One region of the Rhodococcus sp. JCM 9793 genome, then DNA from elsewhere that is predicted to be linked to it. Evidence: riboswitches for the same ligand, from Rfam matches in the RefSeq annotation. Region 1 holds a riboswitch; each other region holds the start of a gene.
The links. A riboswitch is a leader RNA that binds a small molecule or an ion and turns the genes downstream of it on or off. The one in region 1 is predicted to bind S-adenosylmethionine.
Positions count from the first base shown of each region.

Region 2: linked by a shared signal. The riboswitch ahead of ACZ46K_RS20110 (hypothetical protein) and the one ahead of metX (homoserine O-acetyltransferase MetX) in region 1 are both predicted to bind S-adenosylmethionine.
Region 3: linked by a shared signal. The riboswitch ahead of ACZ46K_RS03065 (ABC transporter substrate-binding protein) and the one ahead of metX (homoserine O-acetyltransferase MetX) in region 1 are both predicted to bind S-adenosylmethionine.
Region 4: linked by a shared signal. The riboswitch ahead of ACZ46K_RS30340 (aminotransferase class V-fold PLP-dependent enzyme) and the one ahead of metX (homoserine O-acetyltransferase MetX) in region 1 are both predicted to bind S-adenosylmethionine.

Region 1 is NZ_AP043721.1:2,705,150-2,710,501, reverse strand. It holds gene trpS (tryptophan--tRNA ligase) at 1-156, opposite strand, end outside; gene ACZ46K_RS14545 (exodeoxyribonuclease III) at 241-1,041, opposite strand; gene ACZ46K_RS14540 (NADP-dependent isocitrate dehydrogenase) at 1,151-2,374, opposite strand; SAM riboswitch class IV at 2,651-2,765, shown strand; gene metX (homoserine O-acetyltransferase MetX) at 2,876-4,003, shown strand; gene ACZ46K_RS14530 (MarR family winged helix-turn-helix transcriptional regulator) at 4,056-4,523, opposite strand; gene ACZ46K_RS14525 (MFS transporter) at 4,688-5,352, shown strand, end outside.
Region 2 is NZ_AP043721.1:3,896,146-3,901,497, reverse strand. It holds gene ACZ46K_RS20125 (winged helix DNA-binding domain-containing protein) at 1-199, shown strand, start outside; gene ACZ46K_RS20120 (hypothetical protein) at 201-812, opposite strand; gene ACZ46K_RS20115 (formate/nitrite transporter family protein) at 869-1,732, opposite strand; SAM riboswitch class IV at 1,878-1,990, shown strand; gene ACZ46K_RS20110 (hypothetical protein) at 2,019-2,411, shown strand; gene ACZ46K_RS20105 (alpha/beta fold hydrolase) at 2,421-3,473, opposite strand; gene ACZ46K_RS20100 (TetR/AcrR family transcriptional regulator) at 3,539-4,207, shown strand; gene ACZ46K_RS20095 (VOC family protein) at 4,260-4,616, shown strand; gene idi (isopentenyl-diphosphate Delta-isomerase) at 4,668-5,225, opposite strand.
Region 3 is NZ_AP043721.1:198,141-203,492, forward strand. It holds gene ACZ46K_RS03055 (ABC transporter permease subunit) at 1-260, opposite strand, end outside; gene ACZ46K_RS03060 (ABC transporter permease subunit) at 253-1,287, opposite strand; gene ACZ46K_RS03065 (ABC transporter substrate-binding protein) at 1,290-2,918, opposite strand; SAM riboswitch class I at 3,102-3,196, opposite strand; gene ACZ46K_RS03070 (oxidoreductase) at 3,471-3,887, shown strand; gene ACZ46K_RS03075 (LLM class flavin-dependent oxidoreductase) at 3,791-4,210, opposite strand; gene ACZ46K_RS03080 (LLM class flavin-dependent oxidoreductase) at 4,134-5,249, opposite strand.
Region 4 is NZ_AP043721.1:6,077,606-6,082,957, reverse strand. It holds gene ACZ46K_RS30345 (Pls/PosA family non-ribosomal peptide synthetase) at 1-3,331, opposite strand, end outside; SAM riboswitch class IV at 3,576-3,692, shown strand; gene ACZ46K_RS30340 (aminotransferase class V-fold PLP-dependent enzyme) at 3,763-5,073, shown strand; gene ACZ46K_RS30335 (putative leader peptide) at 5,125-5,217, shown strand; gene ACZ46K_RS30330 (hypothetical protein) at 5,274-5,352, shown strand, end outside.

The sequences.
Region 1 (5,352 bases):
GTCGTTCTCGTCCTGCGCAGGAACCCACTGCTGCAACGCACCGAGGAAGTTCCCGAGGTGGAACGAATCCGACGTGGGCTGGATACCCGAGAGCACCCGGGGCCGCGCGACGGGGCGGGCATCCTGCGCTGTGGCGTTCTGATCTGCAGTCGACATGACCTCGATAATTTCACGCACCGGTTTCCGGGGCCGAACGAGGTCGATGTGTACCGCAGTGAACGCTGTCGTGATCGATGGCGCCTACCCGAACGTGACGGTGACCGGGGCGTGGTCCGACCAGCGCTCGGCGTAGGTCGCGGCGCGCTCGACCCGCGCGTCGGTCGTCCGGGCGGCCAGGGCCGGCGTGACGAGGTGATAGTCGATCCGCCAGCCGGCGTCGGTATCGAAGGCCTTGCCGCGGTAGGACCACCAGGAATAAGGGCCCGCGACATCACCGTGCAGGTCGCGCACGACGTCGCGCCACCGGCCGGTGGCGAGCAGATCGTCGACCCAGGCCCGCTCGCCGGGGAGGAAGCCTGACTTGCGGACGTTGCCCTTCCAGTTCTTGATGTCGCGCTCGGTGTGGGCGATGTTCCAGTCGCCGCACACCACCATGTCCCGGCCCGCCTCGATGACATCGGCCGCGCGCTCACCCAGGTGCACGGCGAAGGTCTTCATGAAGCGTTCCTTGTCGTCCTGCTTCGGGGTCTCCGCTTCGCCGGTGGGCAGGTAGAGGCTACCGACCGTCACATCCGCGTAGTCCGCCTCGATGTAACGGCCGGATTCGGCAAAGTCGTCGTCGAAACCCACTCGCACGGCATCTGCCGGCGTTCTCGACAGGATCGCGACCCCCGCCCGGCCCTTGACGGACGACTCGGATCCCACGACATGCCAGCCCGCGTCGAGGGCCGGAGCAATCGCAGTGTGGAACTGCTTCTCACTCGCGCGCACTTCCTGAAGACAGACGATGTCGGCGGCCGATGTCCCGAGCCAGGCCAGCAGGCCCTTGCCGGCCGCTGCGCGTACGCCGTTGACATTCACTGTGGTGATGGTGAGGGGCACGCCGACACCGTATCCGACACGATGACCGGAGCCGAAAACCGCGATGACCGGAGCCGAGAACACGGGACGCCCCTGGTAGGACATCCCGTGTCGTCGCTAGGGCCGCATCTCAGTGCGAGGCGCGGGCCTTCTGCAGGTTTTCGTCGAGCGCACCGAGGAACTCCTCGGTGGTCAGCCACGACTGTTCGGGGCCGACGAGCAGCGCGAGGTCCTTGGTCATGATGCCCGCCTCGACAGTCTTGATGACAACGTCTTCGAGCGCCTGGGCGAACTCGATGACCTCGGGGGTGCTGTCGAGCTTGCCACGATGTTCGAGACCACGGGTCCAGGCGAAGATCGACGCGATCGGGTTGGTCGACGTCGGCTTGCCCTGCTGGTGCTGCCGGTAGTGCCGGGTGACGGTGCCGTGTGCGGCCTCTGCCTCGACGGTCCTGCCGTCCGGGGTCATCAGTACGGAGGTCATGAGGCCGAGCGAGCCGTAGCCCTGCGCGACGGTGTCGGACTGGACATCACCGTCGTAGTTCTTGCAGGCCCAGACGTAGCCGCCTTCCCATTTGAGGGACGACGCCACCATGTCGTCGATGAGGCGGTGCTCGTAGGTGAGCCCCGCTGCGTCGAACTCCGCCTTGAACTCGTCCTCGTAGATCCGCTGGAACTCGTCCTTGAACATGCCGTCGTAGGCCTTGAGGATCGTGTTCTTGGTCGACAGGTAGACCGGGTAATTGCGCTGCAGACCGTAGGACAGCGAGGCGCGCGCGAAGTCCTGGATGGACTTCTTGTAGTTGTACATCCCCATGACGACGCCGCCGTCCTCGGGGATCCTGCAGACCTCGTGCTCGATCGGCTCGGAACCGTCGTCCGGAGTGTAGGTGATGGTGACGGTGCCGGCCCCGGGGACCTTGAAGTCGGTGGCGCGGTACTGGTCGCCGAATGCGTGACGGCCGACGATGACCGGCTTGGTCCAGCCCGGAACCAACCGAGGCACGTTGGAGATGATGATGGGGGCCCGGAAGATGGTGCCGCCGAGGATGTTACGGATTGTGCCGTTGGGCGACCGCCACATCTTCTTCAGGCCGAATTCCTCGACGCGCGCTTCGTCCGGGGTGATGGTCGCGCACTTGACGCCGACACCGTGCTTCTTGATGGCGTTCGCGGAGTCGATGGTGACCTGGTCGTCGGTCGCATCGCGATTCTCGATGCCGAGGTCGTAGTATTCGAGATCGACATCCAGATAGGGATGGATGAGCTTGTCTTTGATGAACTGCCAGATGATGCGAGTCATCTCGTCGCCGTCGAGTTCGACGACCTTACCCTCAACCTTGATCTTGGACATACGCGGTTCGTGTCCTCCTTGGACGGCAGTCGAGTCCCCGATCGGCCGCACTTCAGGAATACGGCCGCCTTCAGCTCAGGTATCCGAGCGTGGCTCTGCACGCGTCCGGTGCGGAGCCAAACAGAACAAGCGTACTGCTATTCGATCCGCACACAACCCTGGTCACGCCCTCTCGAACGCTACTGAGCAGTAACTTTCGCCATGTCCGACACCGGCCGAGGAGAGGTCGAGAGCCGCCTATCGAGCCGCCCGACCCAGCCGTTAGACTTCCGACGAGGTCATGAGTGCCAGCGCGAAGCCCCGGCTTGCTGGTCGGCAACCCTCCGGCCAGGGTGGGGTGCTCCGGGTGAGGACACGGTCGTCGGCGCACCGCCGACGACAAGCCGGCTCCTGGGAGGTTCGAAATGCTGATGAACTGTCGACACCGGCGCCCCCTCCAGCCCTCCGACATGGCAAGTAGGACGCGATGACCATCACCACCGGCCTCGAGGCGGTCGCATCTTGACAGCAGGTACCAACCGTCGGCGGATCGAACTCCCCGCGGAAGACGGACAGCTCGACACAGTCGACATCGGCAACATCACCCTCGAGAGCGGCGACATCCTTCCCGACGTCACCATCGCTCTGCAGCGGTGGGGCGCGCTGTCGCCCACCCGCGACAACGTCGTACTCGTCGAGCACGCCCTGACCGGCGACTCACACATCACCGGGCCCGCCGGACCGGATCACCCGTCCCCCGGCTGGTGGTCCGGCATGGTCGGCCCCGGCGCCCCGATCGACACCGACCGATGGTGCGTGGTTGCCACCAACGTCCTCGGCGGATGCCAAGGCACCACCGGACCGGGCAGCACCGCGCCCGACGGAAAACCGTGGGGTTCGCGATTCCCCCGGATCACCATCCGCGATCAGATCACCGCGGAATCCGCCCTTCTCGATGCTCTCGGCATCGACTCGTTGGCCGCGGTGACGGGTGGATCGATGGGTGGCATGAGGTCGCTCGAATGGATCGTCACCCACCCGAACCGGGTGCGGGCAGCGCTGGTCCTCGCAGTCGGTGCCCGTGCCACCGCCGATCAGATCGGCATCCAGAGCACCCAGATCGCTGCCATCATGGCAGATCCGGACTGGCAGGGCGGCGACTACTACGAGAGTGGCCGCCGACCGGAGGCCGGGCTGGGAATTGCCCGCCGCATGGCCCACCTGTCATACCGCAGCGAGGAAGAACTCGACTCACGGTTCGCGAATCTTGCTCAAGACGACGAGGATCCGTGGAGTGACGGGCGCTACGCGGTGCAGAGCTATCTCGACCACCAGGCGTCGAAGCTCGTCAACCGATTCGATCCCGGGACCTATGTGGTGCTCAGCGACGCAATGAACCGGCACGACGTGGGCCGCGGTCGCGGTGGCATCGAGGCCGCATTGGGGAGCACGCGTGTGCCGACGATCGTCGCGGGTGTCGATTCCGATCGGCTCTACCCGATCCGATTGCAGCAGGAGATCGCAGATGGTCTGCCCAATTGCGACGGTCTGCGCGTCCTCGAGTCACGCGACGGACACGACGGCTTCCTCACCGAGGCCGATGCGGTCGCGAAACTGCTCGTCGAACTGATGGGGTTGGCGAGGGCCTGATCGGGCCGATCGATCCGGCCCGATCTCGACGGTCTATCTACGTAATCCCGAGCTATCTACGTAACCCCGAGTCGGCCTCTGCCGAGTGAACGGACAGCTGCGCGTATTCCTCGATGTCCACATTGAATCGATGCAGGGCATCAGCGAAGGCTGCGACCTCCTCGTCGGTCCAATCGACGAGGATGCGCTCGAGTGCGGCGACCGACCGATCACGGGCCTGAACGAGACTTTCCAGGCCGAAATCGGTGAGCGCGAACTTGCGGGCGATGCCGCCGGCAGGGTCGTCGACGCGCTCGAGCAGTCCGTCGCGCACAGCCGCCGCGGTCTGCCGCTGCAGCGTCGACGCGTCGAGGCGCAGCGCCTCACTCAGCTCGCCGATCGAGCGGGGCCCATCGGACCGGATGCGGCTCAACAGAAGATATGAACTGCGCTCGAGCATGCGTCCGCGCCGATGCCCCGCGATCGTATGACGACTCAGCAGCATCTGCTCGTACTCGATATCGCCGATGCGACGGTCCATGGCGATCCTCCTCGTCTCATGAGAAGCCTGAATGTCCTGTGAGAAGCCTAACAGAGGGCATGCATCATACATATGCACTATGCATATGCTAGATACATATGTATAGTGCATATGCATGAAGCATGCAGGTTAGCTGCACGGCTCATCGGAAGGACTCCCCTACTATGGCCAAACCCGTTGCCCGCCCAGGGCTGGTGATCGCCGCACTCGCGTCCGCCGGCATCTCATCCGCGTTCACGCAGACGATGGTCACACCGCTCGTCGCACTGCTGCCCGGGATCTTCGACACCACCTCCGACAACACCACCTGGATCTTCACGGCAACGTTGCTCGCCGCGGCAGTCGCCGTGCCGATTTCCGGGCGCCTCGGTGACCTTTTCGGCAAGCGCCGGATGATGCTCCTGCTTGCACTGCCACTCACCATCGGCGCCATCATCTGCGCCCTCGCCCCATCCCTGCAGGTCATGATCCTCGGTCGCGCACTGCAAGGCCTCGGCTCCGGCATGGTTCCGCTCGGAATAGCGCTGCTGCGTGACGTGGTGCCGAAGGAGAGGCTTTCTTCGGCCATCGCGACGGTGAGCTCCACGCTCGGCGCCGGTGCCGCGATCGGACTGCCGATCTCTGCTGCCCTCATCGAGTTCTCCTCCTGGCGCGTGCTCTTCTGGGCCGCAGCCATCGTGAGCGGTCTCATCGCACTCACGATCTGGAGGGTTGTCCCCGACGTTCCCGCCGGCGCCGGAGGGCAGCGCTTCGACGGAATCGGCGCCGCGGGACTCGCGGTCGGCCTCGTCTCCTTGATCCTCGGAATCTCGAAGGGATCCTCGTGGGG
Region 2 (5,352 bases), 1.2 Mb from region 1:
GTGGTGGGACGGCAGGATCGTCGGCACGTGGTGGCAGACCGACGACGGCGCAGTTCGACTCCACATGCTCGAAGATGCAGGGAAGGAAGCCACGGAATTCCTCACCGACGAAGCGGCGCGGCTCGAGGAATGGCTCGGTGGTGTGCGGGTGATGCCGAGATTCCCGTCACCCCTCGCCAAGGCCTTGGCAGCCGGGTAACTCAGGAAACCCGCAGCGCGGGCCGGTCGGGGTGTTCGAAACGCACGACGATGTCGGCACCGGGCGAGGCGTCGGCGGAATGCGCGAGTAGTGGCGCGATCGTCCAACGATGGTCGGAGGGGGTTCGCCGCTCGAGCGCACCCTTGGACATTCTCAGATCGACGGTCGTATCGAACGTGAGACCGCGGCCGAGGAGCATCGGGCCGGCCACGATGATCACGTGATCGTCTGCGGCGTCGATCCGGCGGGCTCGGGCCGAGCGGTCGGTGGTCTCGTCCCACAGTCGCGGAAGAAAACGATGCCGCTCCTTCAACGACGACACCACCTCGCGGTCCAGCGCGTCGTAGTCGAACCAGCTCGACCGGTAACTCTGCTCGTCGGTGCGCCCGTGTTCGAGACGGAGCGATGCCGGTCGCACGAAATCGTGCAGTGCTACCGCGTGCGCGGGACGGCCCGCGGTGCGCAGGGTATCGACCACCCGCTTTGCCAGATCCATGGGGTCAGCGGCGTCGGCGGCCGAAATGGCCATGACGACCCGGCCCGGTCGTGCGCATGCCCGCTCGGCGAGCAGTTCGGCAAGTGCGGCCGGAGAGATCGGTGTGAACGACGCCATCCGATCAGAGTAGGCATCGAGTGCTCGTAAGAACCGGAAGGCCTCGAACGGACCCTTCACACGGATTCGGGAGTCCTATCGGTCACTGCAGCATGCTCCGGGAGCGGTGTCGCGACCGAGCGCTTGGGCTGTGTCCGAACGTGGGTGACGTAGAGGGCAAGACCCACGAACACGACACCGCCGACCAGATTGCCCAGAACCGTCGGGATTTCGTTCCAGATCAGGTAGTCACCGAGGGTGAAGTCTCCACCCAGCAGCAGACCGGACGGGAACAGGAACATGTTGACGACCGAGTGTTCGAATCCCATGTAGAAGAACAACATGACGGGCATCCACATGACGAGAACCTTGCCCGGCACACTCTTCGACATCATCGCTGCCACAACACCGGTGGACACCATCCAGTTGCACAGCATTCCACGGAAGAACAGGGTCGCCATGCCGGCAGCGCCGTGCTCGGCATACCCGAGCGTGCGGGCCTCACCGATCTCGCCGAGACGCTCACCGACCGCGTCCGGCGGGATCGAGTAGCCGTAGGTGAGGATGAATGTGATCAGCACGGCCACTGTGACGGCTCCGAGGAAGTTACCGACGAAGACCAGTCCCCAGTTCCGGAGCATCGACCCGATCGTCACCCCCGGACGTTTGTCCAGATAGGCGATGGGGACCATCGTGAACACGCCGGTGAGTAGATCGAACCCCAGCAGGTAGAGCAGACAGAATCCGACCGGGAAGAGAATCGCTCCGAGGAGCGCGTTGCCGGTCTGCACGGTGACGGTGATCGCGAACGCCGCTCCGAGCGTGAGGATGGCACCGGCCATGTACGCCCTGATCAGGGTGTCGCGGGTGGACATGAGGACCTTGCTCTGGCCGGCGTCGACCATCGCGCGGGCCAACTCGGCGGGTGGAACGTAGGACACAGCAACCTCCTGGTGAGAACAATGCCCGATCAGTGTCAGCAGTGCCCGTCACCAGTGTGTTGCGGGGCAATAAGGATGCGTTGCGTTCTCTTCCGAGCGGGGCCGCTCGGGTTGTGAGATCTCTCGATCATGTATATTGGCGGTGCTTCACGAGATGCCGTCGCCAAGCTCCGACTTGACGGCACGCCAACCCCACGCTCGCGGGTGGCTCGGATGACGAAGCGGCTCGCGGCCGACCGGCCCGGGCACGAGCGCCCCGCCCCGGGGCCGACCCGGAGGAATAACCATGACCGACCGTATCCACAGTACCGATCGCGCAGACGCCCACGAGTGCTCCTCGTTCGGCGACGGTCACCACGTCCATTTCATCCGCGCCCGTAAGGCCTTCGGCGATTCCGACCTCAGTGTCGGTGCGCTCGTGTGCGTGCTGGACGATACTCACGTCGAATTGTCCTGGGACGGAATACGGCTCGTATTCCGGCATCATGACGCCGCCGCGATCGCCCGGGTGGTCCACGCGGGTGGGGAGATCGGGACCTGGGTTCCGCAGTGGCGGGTGCTGATTCTGCCGGGTTCCGATCCCCATGTGCCCGCGACCTTCACTCTCGCCGCTCCTGATCACTGGACGGATTGCGTATCGGGACGTGTCCCGGCGCTGACGTACGTGCCCGGACGGTGAGGATTCGGATCAGTTCTGTTCGGCCTCATTCCAGAACGAGGGAAGCTCCACCGCCAGACGCTCTTTCGCCTGCATCGGTAGTGAATGGGTGGTCTCGGGGAAGACGTCGACCGTCGCGCGCGGAAGCGTTCGTGCCCGCTGCGCGGCGGTGTCGCCGCCGGCGAGTGAATCCCGTTCCGCGATGGCGACATAGGTGGGCATGGTGAGAGAGTCCATCTCGTCGTCGTTGAGGGGCGAGGGCGTCGGCAGTGCTGCCGAATAGTGCTCCGAGCCCGCAGCGATCATCTTTGCCATGTCGTCGTTCGGATCGAACTCGGCCCCGCCGACCTTGCCGAGGGCGGTGTTGCGCCAGGCCTCCGGCAGGAGCGGCAGGCTCGACACCATCGTCCACGCCATCATGCGAGCGGACGGATACGCGAAGGTGAAGACGGGTTCGAGGAGCGTCAGCGATCGGACGCGATCGGGGAATCGCCGTGCGTATGTCGCTGCAATCGCGCCGCCGAACGAATGGCCGACGATGTGGACGGGTTCGGCGGCGAGTTCGTCGAGTGCGTCGTCGATCCAGGTCGCCTGGTCACCGAAGGAGGTCAGCGGAACGCTCTGCACCGACAGTCCGGCATCACCGAGCGAGTCGAAGGCGAGAACGCGTCGGTGTGGCAGGAAGTCGGTGAGATTTTCGGTCCACATCGGGACACCCGACGACCGGCCTGGTACCAGGACGACCGGAGCGGAGTCCTCGGTTTCCGGTGAACTCCACTCGTAGACACGAACCGAGCCGAAACGGGTCGTGACGTCGAGGGTTGCCGTAGGGGAGGGGAGCGCAGACATTGCCTGTTCATACGCCTCGACGTAGGTGCGGCGACCCTCCGCATCGCGGAAGTGCCCGACCTTCTGAGCTCCGAAGAAGAACTGCTGCACACTTATTGCGCCCACTGTGGCAAGCGCGGCAATCACGACAAACCCGCTACGGCGAAGCCATCGGTGACGGAGCAATCGGTGGTGAAGGCGGGTGGGTGGTGGATGGTCGAGCCGGGCGTATGTGCCTACGGTGTGCTCACTCACGTCTCTTCTCCTCGATGTCGGCGATCCGAACTGTTTGCAGTATAGAAATATTGTAAAATCCTGTCATGCCTAAATTGGTCGACCATGCCGAGCGCCGCAGAGAGCTCGTGTGGGCTCTGTGGGCTGTGATCCACGAACGAGGTATCGACGGGGTGACTTTTCAGGCGGTGGCGGTCGAGGCCGGCGTCTCGATCGGCAGGATCCAGCACTACTTCGAATCGAAACAACATCTGATCCGGTCCGGAGCGCAGGAGATGGTCGCCGGTGCTGAGAAGAGCTATCGCGAACTGGGATCGTCCGGCGATCCGAAAGCAGCCCTCGCGACGTTGCTCATCCAGCCTGTCCCCACCGATGCATCGTCGCGTGTCGGTGTGTCGGTCTGGTACGCCTACCTCGCGAAGACGACGAACGATCCGTGGATCAGGTCGTTCCTTGCCGAGGCGTCGCGGGGGACCGTCGGCGAGGCCGAGCGACTTCTTCGTCGCGCCGGCCTGTCCGAGGTCGAGGCACACGACGAGGCCATGAGGTTGGTGGCACTCAGCAACGGTGCGACGCAATCCGTGCTGGTTGCGGGGATGGATGCCGATGGAGCGGTCGATCTCGTCACCCGCGAGATCGACCGCAGCGTGAAGGCGTTCACCGTCTGCGCGGCGGACACGGGGCTCGCTCGATCGCCAGACCGCACGGATGCGATCCCGTCGCCGGCTGGATCGAGCGGTGCGCGAAAGTCGTGACGGGATGCCGGGTCCGTCGGCCTATGTCGGTGGGGAGGGTCACCATGGCCTCATGGGAAACACACATCACGCATTCGACTACATCGAACTCGGCGCTACCGACCTCCGCGCGTCACGCACCTTCTACGAATCCGCCTTCGGCTGGAACTTCAACGACTACGGGCCTGAATACGCCGGCATTCGCGCAGTCGAGGGTGACGGAGAGGTCGGCGGACTGACGACTCTGCGCGCACCGGGCACAGCCGGACCTCTGGTCTTGCTGTACTCCAGCGATCTCGACGCCTCCGTCGGCGCGGTCGAACGTGCCGGAGGCAGAATCTCGTCAGGACCGTACGACTTTCCCGGCGGGCGCCGGTTCACCTTCCTCGATCCGAGTGGTAACGAACTGGGCGTGTGGTCCGACGCGTGAATCCTCTCGGCCATCGATCGTCGGGGACAGCCGTCGGGCAAGTGGGGTGGGTCAGACCGCGGCGTCGACCCACCGCGCAACTCCGGCCTGCGCGAGTTGCGGAATCTGCTCGGCTGCCCACGGGCTGATGAGCCACGGAACGGTCGCCGCAGTCTGCATATCCGTCCACGACACCCACGACCACTCCATCACCTCGGATGGTTCGGGGTCGAGGCCGGATGCGGCGCGGGCGCAGAACACTGGGCAGACCTCGTTCTCGACGGTTCCGTCCGCTGCCGTCGCGCGATACCGGAAATGCGGCAACACGCACGTGACATCGTCGACGACGAGGCCCAACTCCTGCTCGAGGCGCCGACGCACCGCGTCCTCGAGGGATTCGTCCGGCCCGGGATGACCACAGCACGCGTTCGTCCACACGCCGGGCCACGTGATCTTGTCCAGTGCGCGCCGTGTGGTGAGGACCCGGCCCGCGTCATCGAACACATAGCAGGAGAACGCCAGGTGGAGAGGGGTGTCCCTGTGGTGGACGGTGGCTTTCGGAGCGGTACCGAGGGGTCGCTCGTCCTCGTCGAGCAGAACTACGAGTTCTTCGTGGGCAAGCGCTGTCATCGGGGTCTCCGTGGGGTGCTCATGAGTGTCGGGCGAGGTCTGACGTTCGCCGGATCGAGCCTACCTGTGCGTCCGGGGCCGGCGAGTCTGTGTACCGGGAGACAGGTGTACCGGGCGACAGGTCCGA
Region 3 (5,352 bases), 2.5 Mb from region 1:
TTGTCGGTGCCGAACCAGTGCGCGAGACTCGGCTCCTGCAGTTTGTCTGCGGGCACGCCCTGCAGGGGGTCGCCGGACGCGAAGAAAGCCGGGAACACCGCGAACCCGATAGCGATCAGCAGCACGGCGGCGGAGATCACCACGACCCAGTTGCGAAGCACCGTTCTCACCGCACTACGGAGGGCGAAGGGTTTCGCTGGTCTCGCTACCCGGACCTGGGAACCGGCTCGAATCGGGTCTCGAATCAGTGTGTCAGACATGGATACCCACTTTCGTGTCCTCGTCGATCGCCGGGCCCGTGTCTGCCCGAGCACGTACCGATTCGCCACGCCCCGAGGCACCGCCGGCACCGCGTCTTCCATCGACGATCCGCGGATCGATCAGTGGGTAGCACAGGTCCACAACGAGGTTGACGATCACGAACACGACCGAACCGAACACCACGATGCCCAGCACCACCGGAATGTCCTGTGCCATAACGGACATCTGGGTCAAGCGCCCGAGACCTGCACGGGAGAAGACCGTCTCCACGACAACCGATCCTGCGATCAGATTGCCGACGATCACACCGGCAATCGTGAAGGCCGGGATACTGGACAACCGCAGAGCGTGTCGCGTCTGGACGCGCCACCTCGATGCACCCTTCGCCCTGGCAGCCTCGATGTAGGGCTGACGCGCTGTGGTCTGCAGGCTCACCGCAAGCACCTGCGCGATGACTGCGCCCGTGGGGAGCGCCAGTGTGATCGCGGGGAGCAGCAGGTGTCCGATGCCGCCTTCACCGAACGCGGGGAACAGCTTCAACCGGAACGAGAACAACTGGAGCAGAATAAGTCCCACCCAGAATGTGGGCACAGCGACACCCAATGGAGGCAACGAGAACAAGACGTTCCGCAACCAGCCGATACGCGTGTACGTGGCGAAAAAAGCGACGACGGTACCGAAGGCCACCGCCAGTACCAGCGCGAACGATGCGAGGGCAAAGGTACTCGGCAACGCGTCGGCGATCGCCTCCGTCACCGGCCTGCCGGTGGAGATCGAGATTCCGAAATCACCGCGGACCGCATTGCTCAGAGCATTCCAGTACTGAACCCACACCGGCTGATCCAGGCCGTAGCGCGCCTGCAGCTGCTCGATTGCGGCAGCGTCGACCGGTGTTCCGTTGTCGGAGCCGGCCACCATGCTCACCGGATCGGACGGTAGGAGGAACAGAACGCCGAACGAGACGGTGAAGGCGGCCCACAGGACGCCGACGGCCTGGAGGAAGCGGGAAGCGAGGTAGCTCATCATGTCTACTCGCTGAGCCAGGTGTCGAAGAACTGCAGGCGTGCCGACGCTTCGAACAACAGGTCTTGTACCTTCGGTCCGGCACCGATCGCCTGCGACAACTCCACCGTCGGAATGAACAGGGCGTTGTCGATCACGAGTTGCTGAGCCTCCCCGATGTAGCCGTTCCGTGCCGCCGGGTCGGTCGTCGTGAGCTGCGCCGTGAGTACGTCGTCGAGTTCCGGAATCGGACCACGCTGGTTGAGGTTCCGGCCCTCCGTACCGAACGCTGTGCGCAAAATGTCGCCATCGGCTCGAGTGCTGTTGTAGTAGGTGGTGTCGTAGTCTCCGGAAGTCTGGCGGGCAGTGGTCTCGGGTGTCGACACAAGATCGAGTTGCAGGTCGACACCGACCTCCCGCAGTTGCTGCTGGACGAGTTCGAGAATCGCCTGGTTCCCCGCGAACACCGAGCTGAACAGCACCGAGAAGCTCAACCGCTGGCCGTCTTTGACGCGGATGCCGTCGTCGCCCGGCACCCATCCGGCGTCGTCGAGGATCTTCGTCGCAGCGTCGGGGTCGTACGTGACCTCGTCCACCGCGACGTACCCGGGTGTCACCGAGGCGAGGGCGCTCGTCGCAGGCTCGAAGTCGGGACCGAGAACCGTGTCGACGAGCTCGGTGCGGTTGATCGCAGGGATCAGCGCACTGCGGACGGCGGGATCGGAGAGTACGCCGCGGCTCACGTTGGGCTGGAACCCGAACGGGAGGCCAGGGTTCGGCGTGGTGAGAATGCGGCCACCGACCCCTTCGATCTGCGCGGCATCCTGCGGAAGGGCATCGGAGACCGCGTCGAGCTGATCGGAGGCAAGAGAGCCTGTGCGAACACCGGATTCGGGAACGATCGTGAATTCGATGCGGTCGAGGTACGCCTCACCGTCGTGCGCGAAGACGTCCGATCCCCAGGCGTACCCGGCACGCTTGACCAGGGTTGCCGACCGGTCCTGCTGGTAGTCCTCATACGTGAACGGTCCCGTGCCGGAGAGTTCGCCTGCACACCGTTCCTCGGCGCTCTTCGCGACGTCCTCTGCGGAGAGAAACCCGAGTTGATGAGTCGAGGTGGCCTGGAGGAACGGCGCGTTGGGCGCCGAGAAATCGACGCTGGCCGTGTGCTCGTCGATCACGGTGGTGCCGGTGTAACCGGCGAGGTATCCGGTGGCCTGCGGAGCCTTGACTCCGCCGAGAGTGTTCACAATGGAATCGAAGTTGCTCTGCACCGATTCTGCGGTGAAAGGTGTTCCGTTGCTGAAGGTCACGCCTTCCTTCAGGTGGAAGGTGAACTGTGTGGAGTCCTCGTTGACGTCCCAGCTCTCGGCGAGCCACGGCGTGATCTCACCGGTCTCGGGGTCCTGATCTGTGAGTGAGTCGACAACCTGACGAGCGACGTAGATGGTCTGGTTGCTGCCGGCCTGCGCGGGATCTGCGCACGTGGGGGCCTGCGACAGGCCGTACCTGAGCGTGCCCCCGGCCTGCGGGGTACCACCACCCGGCGCGGCGGCCGACTCGGATCCGCACGCGGACAAACCGACGACCAGCACCGCAGCGACACCCACCACCGGAATCACACGACGGGATGCATGAATGAACGAGAAGGACACCTGAACTCCGTGGTCTCTACATGACAGCGATCTCTACATGACAGCGGCAGCATCGAACCGAAGCGATGCGGCCGGATGAGAATTGGACGGGTCGACCGTCGACAGATGTCGGCACTGTGCCGGCACAGGTCGATATGCAGGCACGACCACGTCACCACGACATCTTCGTGTGTCATGAACAGTCCTCCATCGTTCCCGGCGGTAGCACCCTCACCCACGAGGTAGGGGGGTTGCTGCGACGTCGTCGAGCCAGGTCTCTCGGTCGCTCTGGATGGTCGTTGTCGATGCTAGACATTCCCGGCCCCCGGATGAACCGTTCCCCTCACGGTGATTGAAAGTCTTATGAGGCTGCAGCAGTAGCCACTATCGTCACCGAATCCGCGACTGTGCATCCGCCCCCCCCGCGAGGCCGATTCATGACCGTTCGAACCGAATCCACACTCGACACCGCCACATCGGCCCAGATCCTGTTCGAGCCCCTCGCACTGCGCGAGGTGACCTTCGGTAATCGAGCGCACCGAAGTCGGCGGCACGCACCTAGGGTTCGGTGCGGTGGTCGCCGAGGCCACCGCCGTCACACCGGGCGGGCGGATCAGTCCGCAGGACACCGGGCTGTGGAACGACGAGCAGACTCGCGCATGGTCTCGCATCGTCGACTTCGTTCACGAGCGCGGCACCCGCGCCGGCATTCAGCTCACTCACGCGGGACGCAAAGCATCGATCCACCGCCCCTGGGATACCGAGCAGGGCAGCATCTCTCCGTCCGAGGGCGGTTGGCCCGGCGTCGCCCCCGACTCTTCAGCGTTTCCAGGGCTCGCGGAGCCGAACGGACTCACGTCCGGGGAGATCGGGGACATCGACGATGCATTCGGCTACTCCGCCCGCCGGGCCGACCGCGGCGGATTCGATCTGCTCGAACTCCAGGCCGCGCAACGCACCGCACCGGTCACCTCGTCGGCTTCGCGGTGAAGCGCTTCCGGGTCGGTCACCTGAGTAGCGCCGTATGTACCTGCCCGAGTCGGGCTATCGGTGGTCTCCGCGACCCATCCTGCACGACCGTGCGACGCAAAACCTGCGCTGGCAAGCTGATTCGCCAGGTGGAACGGCTCGGCATGGATCGCGCCCACGGCGGGGACCGATCCGATTGTCTCGGTGAAAGCGGCCGCGAATGCCACGACCTCCACGGGGTCGAGACGACCTGTGATCATGGGGTGGTCACCTCGAGTTGCCGGGTCGGCGAATGTCGCGATCGCGAATCCGGCCCGCTCGACGCGACGAACGAGATCGATGATCGACGGGCCGGCGGTGTTGAATCTCCTTCCGCAACACGGGAGCCACCTCCGCCTGGAAAAGCTCGAGGCTCGCGCGCTGCTCCGCTGCAGTCAGCCCACCTCGGTCGGCTGTCACGTGCATGACTTCATGTCCGAGACGCTCGTGATAGCGGAGCACCTTGTCGATCACTTGCTGCGGGCCGCCGACGAGCGCGGAACTGCGTTCGACAAAGTCCTCGACACTCTCGAAGACCACCGGCAGCCCCGAGCCCCGCGCGAACTGCTGCCGCTGCTCGAACAACGGCCGGAACCGCTCGACTGCTTCCTGTGACGTCGGCGCGACGTACAGTCCCGCCGTGCCCGCTCCCACCCGTGCATCCGAGGGGTCGTGCCCGTATGCCGCCCATCTGTCGCGGTAGTACTCGATCAGTTCGGCGTATGGCTCGATCGGGTTGGTGACGTTGGCCGAGAACACCGGATCGCCATATTGTGCTGCTGCATCCACGGATTCGCGGCTCGTGGCGCTGCCATGCCACATCGTCAGACGTGGTTGCAGCGGACGAGGAACCGTGACCGCGTCGGTGAGCGAGGGCCGGAAGGATCCTTCCCATGTGACCCGCTCGTTCTCCCACAACAGCCGGAAGAGTTCGTAGCCTTCACGGTTACGATCCCACTGGTCGTCGGGCGTGACGTGGAACAGGTCGGCCTGCGCTGTGCCGTTACCCTTGCCGATTATCAGCTGCAAGCGACCTCCGGAGAGATTGTCGAGAGTCGCATAGTCTTCGTAGGCGCGCACCGGATCGAGCAGGCTCAGTGTCGTTACACCGGTCCACAGTTCGATGTTCGATGTCCGCGCCGCAATGTTGCTCAACACCACCGGAGGCGATGACGACAGGAACGGATGCTCGTGACGCTCACCAACCGCGAATCCTTCGAAGCCGAGTTGCTCGGCCAGTACTGCGGTGTCGACGACCTCACGAAGTCGGTCGGAGGGGCTGAGCAATTCTCCGGTCACAGGGTCCGGCTGGTGGGTGATCAGGCTCAGGAGCAGGAATTTCACGCGGACTCCGCCTTTCGGGTCAAGCGCTTCTCGAATGGATGCGGGCCGATCTCCTCGGCGGGGTGTGTCGTCCGGCGGTAGCACCCGCACCCGAATGCGGGGG
Region 4 (5,352 bases), 2.7 Mb from region 1:
AGCCGAGGTTGACGGCCAGGGCGTTGAGCGAGAACAGCACCAACAGTCCGATGCCGAATGTGACGATCATCGGAACGAGACGGAAGGTTTCGACCACACCACGTGCGATTTTCAGTTTCGAGTTCGGCTCGAACGTCCGGCTCGAATCGCCGTCGCCCGAAGCTCGTCGCAACCGCACCGGGGGGCTACCGAGCCATGACGACCCGGACTTCGCCTTCTCGGGTGCCGCGGACAGAACCGCGACGAGGCCGTGCTTGGGCACCCGACGACCCGGTGCGGCCATGCCCGAATTCCCGAGGAAGGCTCGCTTTCCGATCTTGGCCCGCGAAATGTAGAGCCAGCCGCCGCCCAGTTCGTACGAGGCGACCATGGTGTCGTCGGCGAGGAACGCGCCGTCGGCGACCTTGGTGAACTTGGGAACCATGAGAACCGTGGATGCCTCGACGTCCTTGCCGATGTCGGCGCCGAGCAGCCGCAACCAGATGGGGGTGAGCATCGACGCGTAGAGCGGGAACAGGAACGTGCGCGACGAATCCATCAGGCGTTCGGTGGCCCAGACCTGCCATCCGACACGGCTTCGGACCGGGTGCCATCCTTCGGTCATGCCGATCGACAACAGTCGCACGGTGATCAGGGTGAGGACAGCGAACACGGCCATGGTGAGAATTCCGCCGGCCGGGAGCATCGCAAGAGAACGGACCACGGCCTCGGGCACGCTCGTGGTGTCCTTCACCCACCAGACGAGCAGAGCGACACCGGCGCCGATCGACATGATCGGAAGTCCCGCGAGGAGGATCGACGTCACGCCGAAGACGGGAACCCAACGGGCTCCGCGGGGTGGGTCCTCGGACGGCCACTGGGGTTCGGCCTTTCCCGTCTTCTGCGCGGGTGAACCGGCCCAGTGCTGACTCGCCTTGACCCGGCCGAACACCGCGGAGCCGGCCTCGACCTCGGCGTTCTTGCCGACGCGTGAACCAGGGGCGAGGAACGAGCGCGCACCGATCGACGCACCCGCCCCGATCCGGATACTCCCGATGTGGACGATGTCACCGTCCACCCAGTACCCCGACAGGTCCACTTCGGGTTCGATCGAGCAGCCGTCGCCGAGTTCGAGCATGCCGGTGACCGGGGGGAGGGTGTGCAGGTCGACACCATGACCGATCTTCGCCCCCAGCGCCCGCGCATACTGACGCATCCAGGGCGCTCCTGACAGATTGGTCGCACCGGACGCCTCCGACAGTCGCTGCGCTGTCCACAGACGTAGGTGGATCGAGCCGCCGCGGGGATAGCTGCCCGGTGTCAGCCCGCGGAGGAGGATCCGGGCGCCCAGGACCGCGGTGCTCATCCGGCCGAGCGGAGTAAGGAACACGACGATGCCGACGGCGACCCACCACCATGACAGAGTCGCGGTCCACGGCACATCGGTGACGAGCGCGATGACGTTGTTCAGGATCGCGAGCCACGTGATCCATTGGAGACCGGTCAACGTCGTCAGAGGCACGGTCGCGGCGAGCTGGAGGAACTGCGCCCATCGGGAGACCGGGGCGACCTCGCGTGGGGCTGCGGTCGCGGTGGGGGCCAGTTCGTCGAGGTAGACCGCGAGAGACCCGAGCCGGGGACGGTCGTAGAGCTCCGCGACCGTCATCTCGGGGTACCGCTCACGCAGTGCTGTGACGAGCTGTGCGGCAGAGAGGGAACCGCCGCCGAGTTCGAAGAAGTCGTCGTCGAGCCCCTCGATGTGGGCGCCGAGCAGTGACGACCACAGTCCCGCGACCCATTCCGCCGTCGGGGGCAGCCCGAGCGCTTCGACCGAGTCGGCGTCGGCGCCGGGCAGCGGCCACGGCAGTGCGTTGCGATCGACCTTCCCGGACGTGCGCGTGGGCAGCTCGTCGACGAGAGCGAGACGTGGCACGAGTGCAGCAGGAAGCTGCTCGGACAGCAGGTCGTGTGCCGACGCGACGTCGAAGTCGGGATCGGTAGAGGCGATGTAGCCGACGAGAATCGAGCTCCCGGCGGCGGTCTTGCGGACCGCGCACGCACCCCCGGCGACACCGGGCAGATTCTGCAGTGCGTTGTCGACCTCGCCGAGCTCGATGCGGCGCCCGCCGATCTTGACCTGGTCGTCGGCGCGGCCTTGGAAGAGGAGTCCGGCACTGTCGAGCACGACGAGGTCGCCGCTGCGGTAGGCGCGGTCCCAGCCGAGGGTCGGCATGGGCGCATATTTCTCGGCGTCCTTCGCCGGATCCAGGTAGCGGGCAAGCCCGACACCACCGATCACGAGCTCGCCGGTCTGCCCTTCGGCGACGGGATTGCCCTCGGCGTCGACGACCGCAAGATCCCAGCCGTCGAGTGGGAGGCCGATGCGGATGGGGCCGGTGCCGTCCATGATGGCTGCGCACGCGACCACGGTCGCTTCGGTGGGGCCGTAGGTGTTCCACACTTCGCGGCCGGGCACGGCGAGACGCTCGGCGAGGTCGGGCGGGCATGCTTCACCGCCGAAGATGAGCAGGCGCACCGCTTCGAGGGCTTCGCCGGGCCACATCGCCGCGAGGGTCGGGACCGTGGAGACGACGTTGATGTTGCGGGAGACCAGCCACGGGCCGAGATCCATTCCGGAGCGCACCAGCGAACGCGGCGCCGGAACGAGGCACGCGCCGTGCCGCCAGGCCAGCCACATCTCTTCGCACGACGCGTCGAAGGCGACGGACAGGCCGGCGAGCACCCGGTCGCGGGGGCCGAGCGGTTCGTCCTGGCAGAACAGGTTCGCTTCGGCGTCGACGAAGGCTGCGGCGTTGCGGTGTGTGACGGCGACGCCCTTCGGGGTGCCGGTGGAACCGGAGGTGAAGATGATCCACGCGTCGTCGTCGAGGGCAGGCTCGCGTACCTCCGGTTCGTCGGCCGGTGGTGCGGTGCCGGGACCGATCCCCGCATCGGTGACGATCGCGGTGACTTTCGCCTCGGAGAAGACCAGCTCGGCGCGTTCGTCCGGATCGTCGGCGTCCACAGGGACGTAGGCCGCGCCCGCCGCGAGTACGGACAGGATGGTGACGTAGAGGTTCCTGGACCCGGACGACATGCGCACCCCGACGCGATCGCCGGCGCCCACACCTGCCTCCGCGAGTCCACGGGCTCCCGCGACCACCAGGTCGAGGAGTTCGGAGTATTCGAGCATCGTCGTGCCGTCGTCGATCGCGGGAGCGTGCGGGTGCGCTTCGGCGGTGGCGCGCAGTACGTCGACGAGTGTGCGCGGCGCGGGTGCATGCGATCCGCGCAGAAAGATCTCCGGTACGAGCGACGTGTCGTCGGCTGCGGGTGGGGGTTGAGCAGACAATCCGCTGTCCTTCTACTCGATTGGGCGATCCGGTTTATCTCACGTGAAGGTGGACAGCAGATGAACTTTCGGTGCGTCCGAAATCGGAGATCGTGCGGTGCTGCATCACGCAACAGAGCAAAGCACGACGGCGGCTCCTTTGCAGGTCAGAAGGAGAAATTTGCGTCTGCTCGAGATCGGTGCTCCGGCCTCGATCGGGGCATCGACTTGACACGAAGTGTGCCCGGTGTCATTGTCTTCGACAGGTCATGAGTACCAGCGTCAAGCCCCGGCTCGCTGGTCGGCAACCCTCCACCGCGGTGGGGTGCTCCGGGTGACGACCTGGCTGACGTTCCGAACCTGGGCGCAGCAAGCGCGGACTCCGCCGGCGAACGATTCGCCTCAGTTGTGGCGATCACCGACGGGTCCCTGATATACGAGGGAAATTCGTCATGACTGTTGCCACCGCCACCTGTATCGCTCCCTTTGCTCGCGTGTCGGGCTGTGACGTGCAGGTTCCTCTCGTACAGGGCGGCACCTGCTCCTACGCGAACTTCGATTATGCGGCCAGCGCACCGGCTCTGGCGAGTGTGACGGACCGGATTTCCGAACTGTTGCCGTTCTACGCCAGCGTGCATCGCGGCGCGGGCTATGCATCGCGTATCAGCACCACGAGCTACGAGGACTCTCGCGAGTCGGTCTCCCGGTTCGTCGGTGCCGATGAGGATCAGGTCGTGGTCTTCACCCGGAACACCACGGATTCGATCAATCTGCTCGCCGGTGCGGTCCCCGGTGATGTCGTGGTCCTCGACATCGAGCATCACGCGAACCTGTTGCCGTGGAAGAACACTCGTGTGGTCGAAGCTGCCGACTCGGTTTCGGAGACCGTGTGGCGGATCGCCGTCGAGCTCGAACGTGCACCGGCGGCACTGCTCGCCGTGACCGGAGCCTCCAATGTCACCGGCGAGGTTCTGCCGATCGCCGAACTCGCCGACCTCGCCCACGCGTGCGGTGCGCGGATCTTCGTCGACGGTGCCCAGCTGGTCCCGCATCGCCGCGTCGATCTCGCGGAGCTCGGTGTCGACTATCTCGCGTTCTCGGGCCACAAGTTGTACGCGCCGTTCGGTGCCGGTGTGCTCGTCGGGCGTCGTGACTGGCTCGATGAGGCGGAGCCGTATCTTGCCGGTGGTGGTGCGGTGCGTGAGGTCTCCCTCGATCACACCGAGTGGGCGTGCGCCCCTGCCCGTCACGAGGCCGGGTCCCCGAACGTGCTGGGGGTCGCGGCGATCGCTGCCGCGTGCGACACCCTCGCGTCGCACGACGCCGAGGCCGCGGCACGTCACGAGGAACTGTTGTGCGCGCAACTCGTCGACGGCCTGCGTGACATCCATGGCGTGGAAATTCTTCGCCTGTGGGATGATTCGGCGGACTGCGTCGGTATCGTCACCTTCGGCATCGACGGCTTCGAGCCCGGTGAGATCGCTGCGTACCTTTCGGCCGAACACGGCATCGGGGTTCGCGACGGCCGCTTCTGCGCCCACCCGTTGCTCGCCCGAGTCGGCCTTCCCGGCGGTGCGGTGCGCGCATCCCTGGGCCTGGGAAGTTCCTCTGCGGACGTCGATCGTCTGCTTGCGGCCCTTCGGCAGCTGGTTGCGGATGGGTCGTCGTGGTCCTATTCCAAGGCCGATGGAGCGTGGGGCCCGTCGCCGGAGACCCGGCCCGGTCTCACGCCGTCGGGCGACGGTGCGGCGGAATGCGTCTGATGATCGCGCTCGCGATCGACAATTCCCCACAGGATCAGTAGGATTTCCGGCATGGCAGTGTGGAGTTCGACAGAGGCAGCGGTGCAGTGGTGCCGTCGCCACGTCGATCTGTGCCGCACGGCCTCCTGTATCTGTTCGGACTGACGAGGTTCCCGCTCCCATTTTTCGATGCCTTATCAGGCATATCGAGAGGAATTCTCATGTCCTACAGCAACTTTCCTTCGGGCAGATCCCTGCGTGTCGCGGTCGAGTTCGTGGAGGGATCCGGCCCTGACGTCT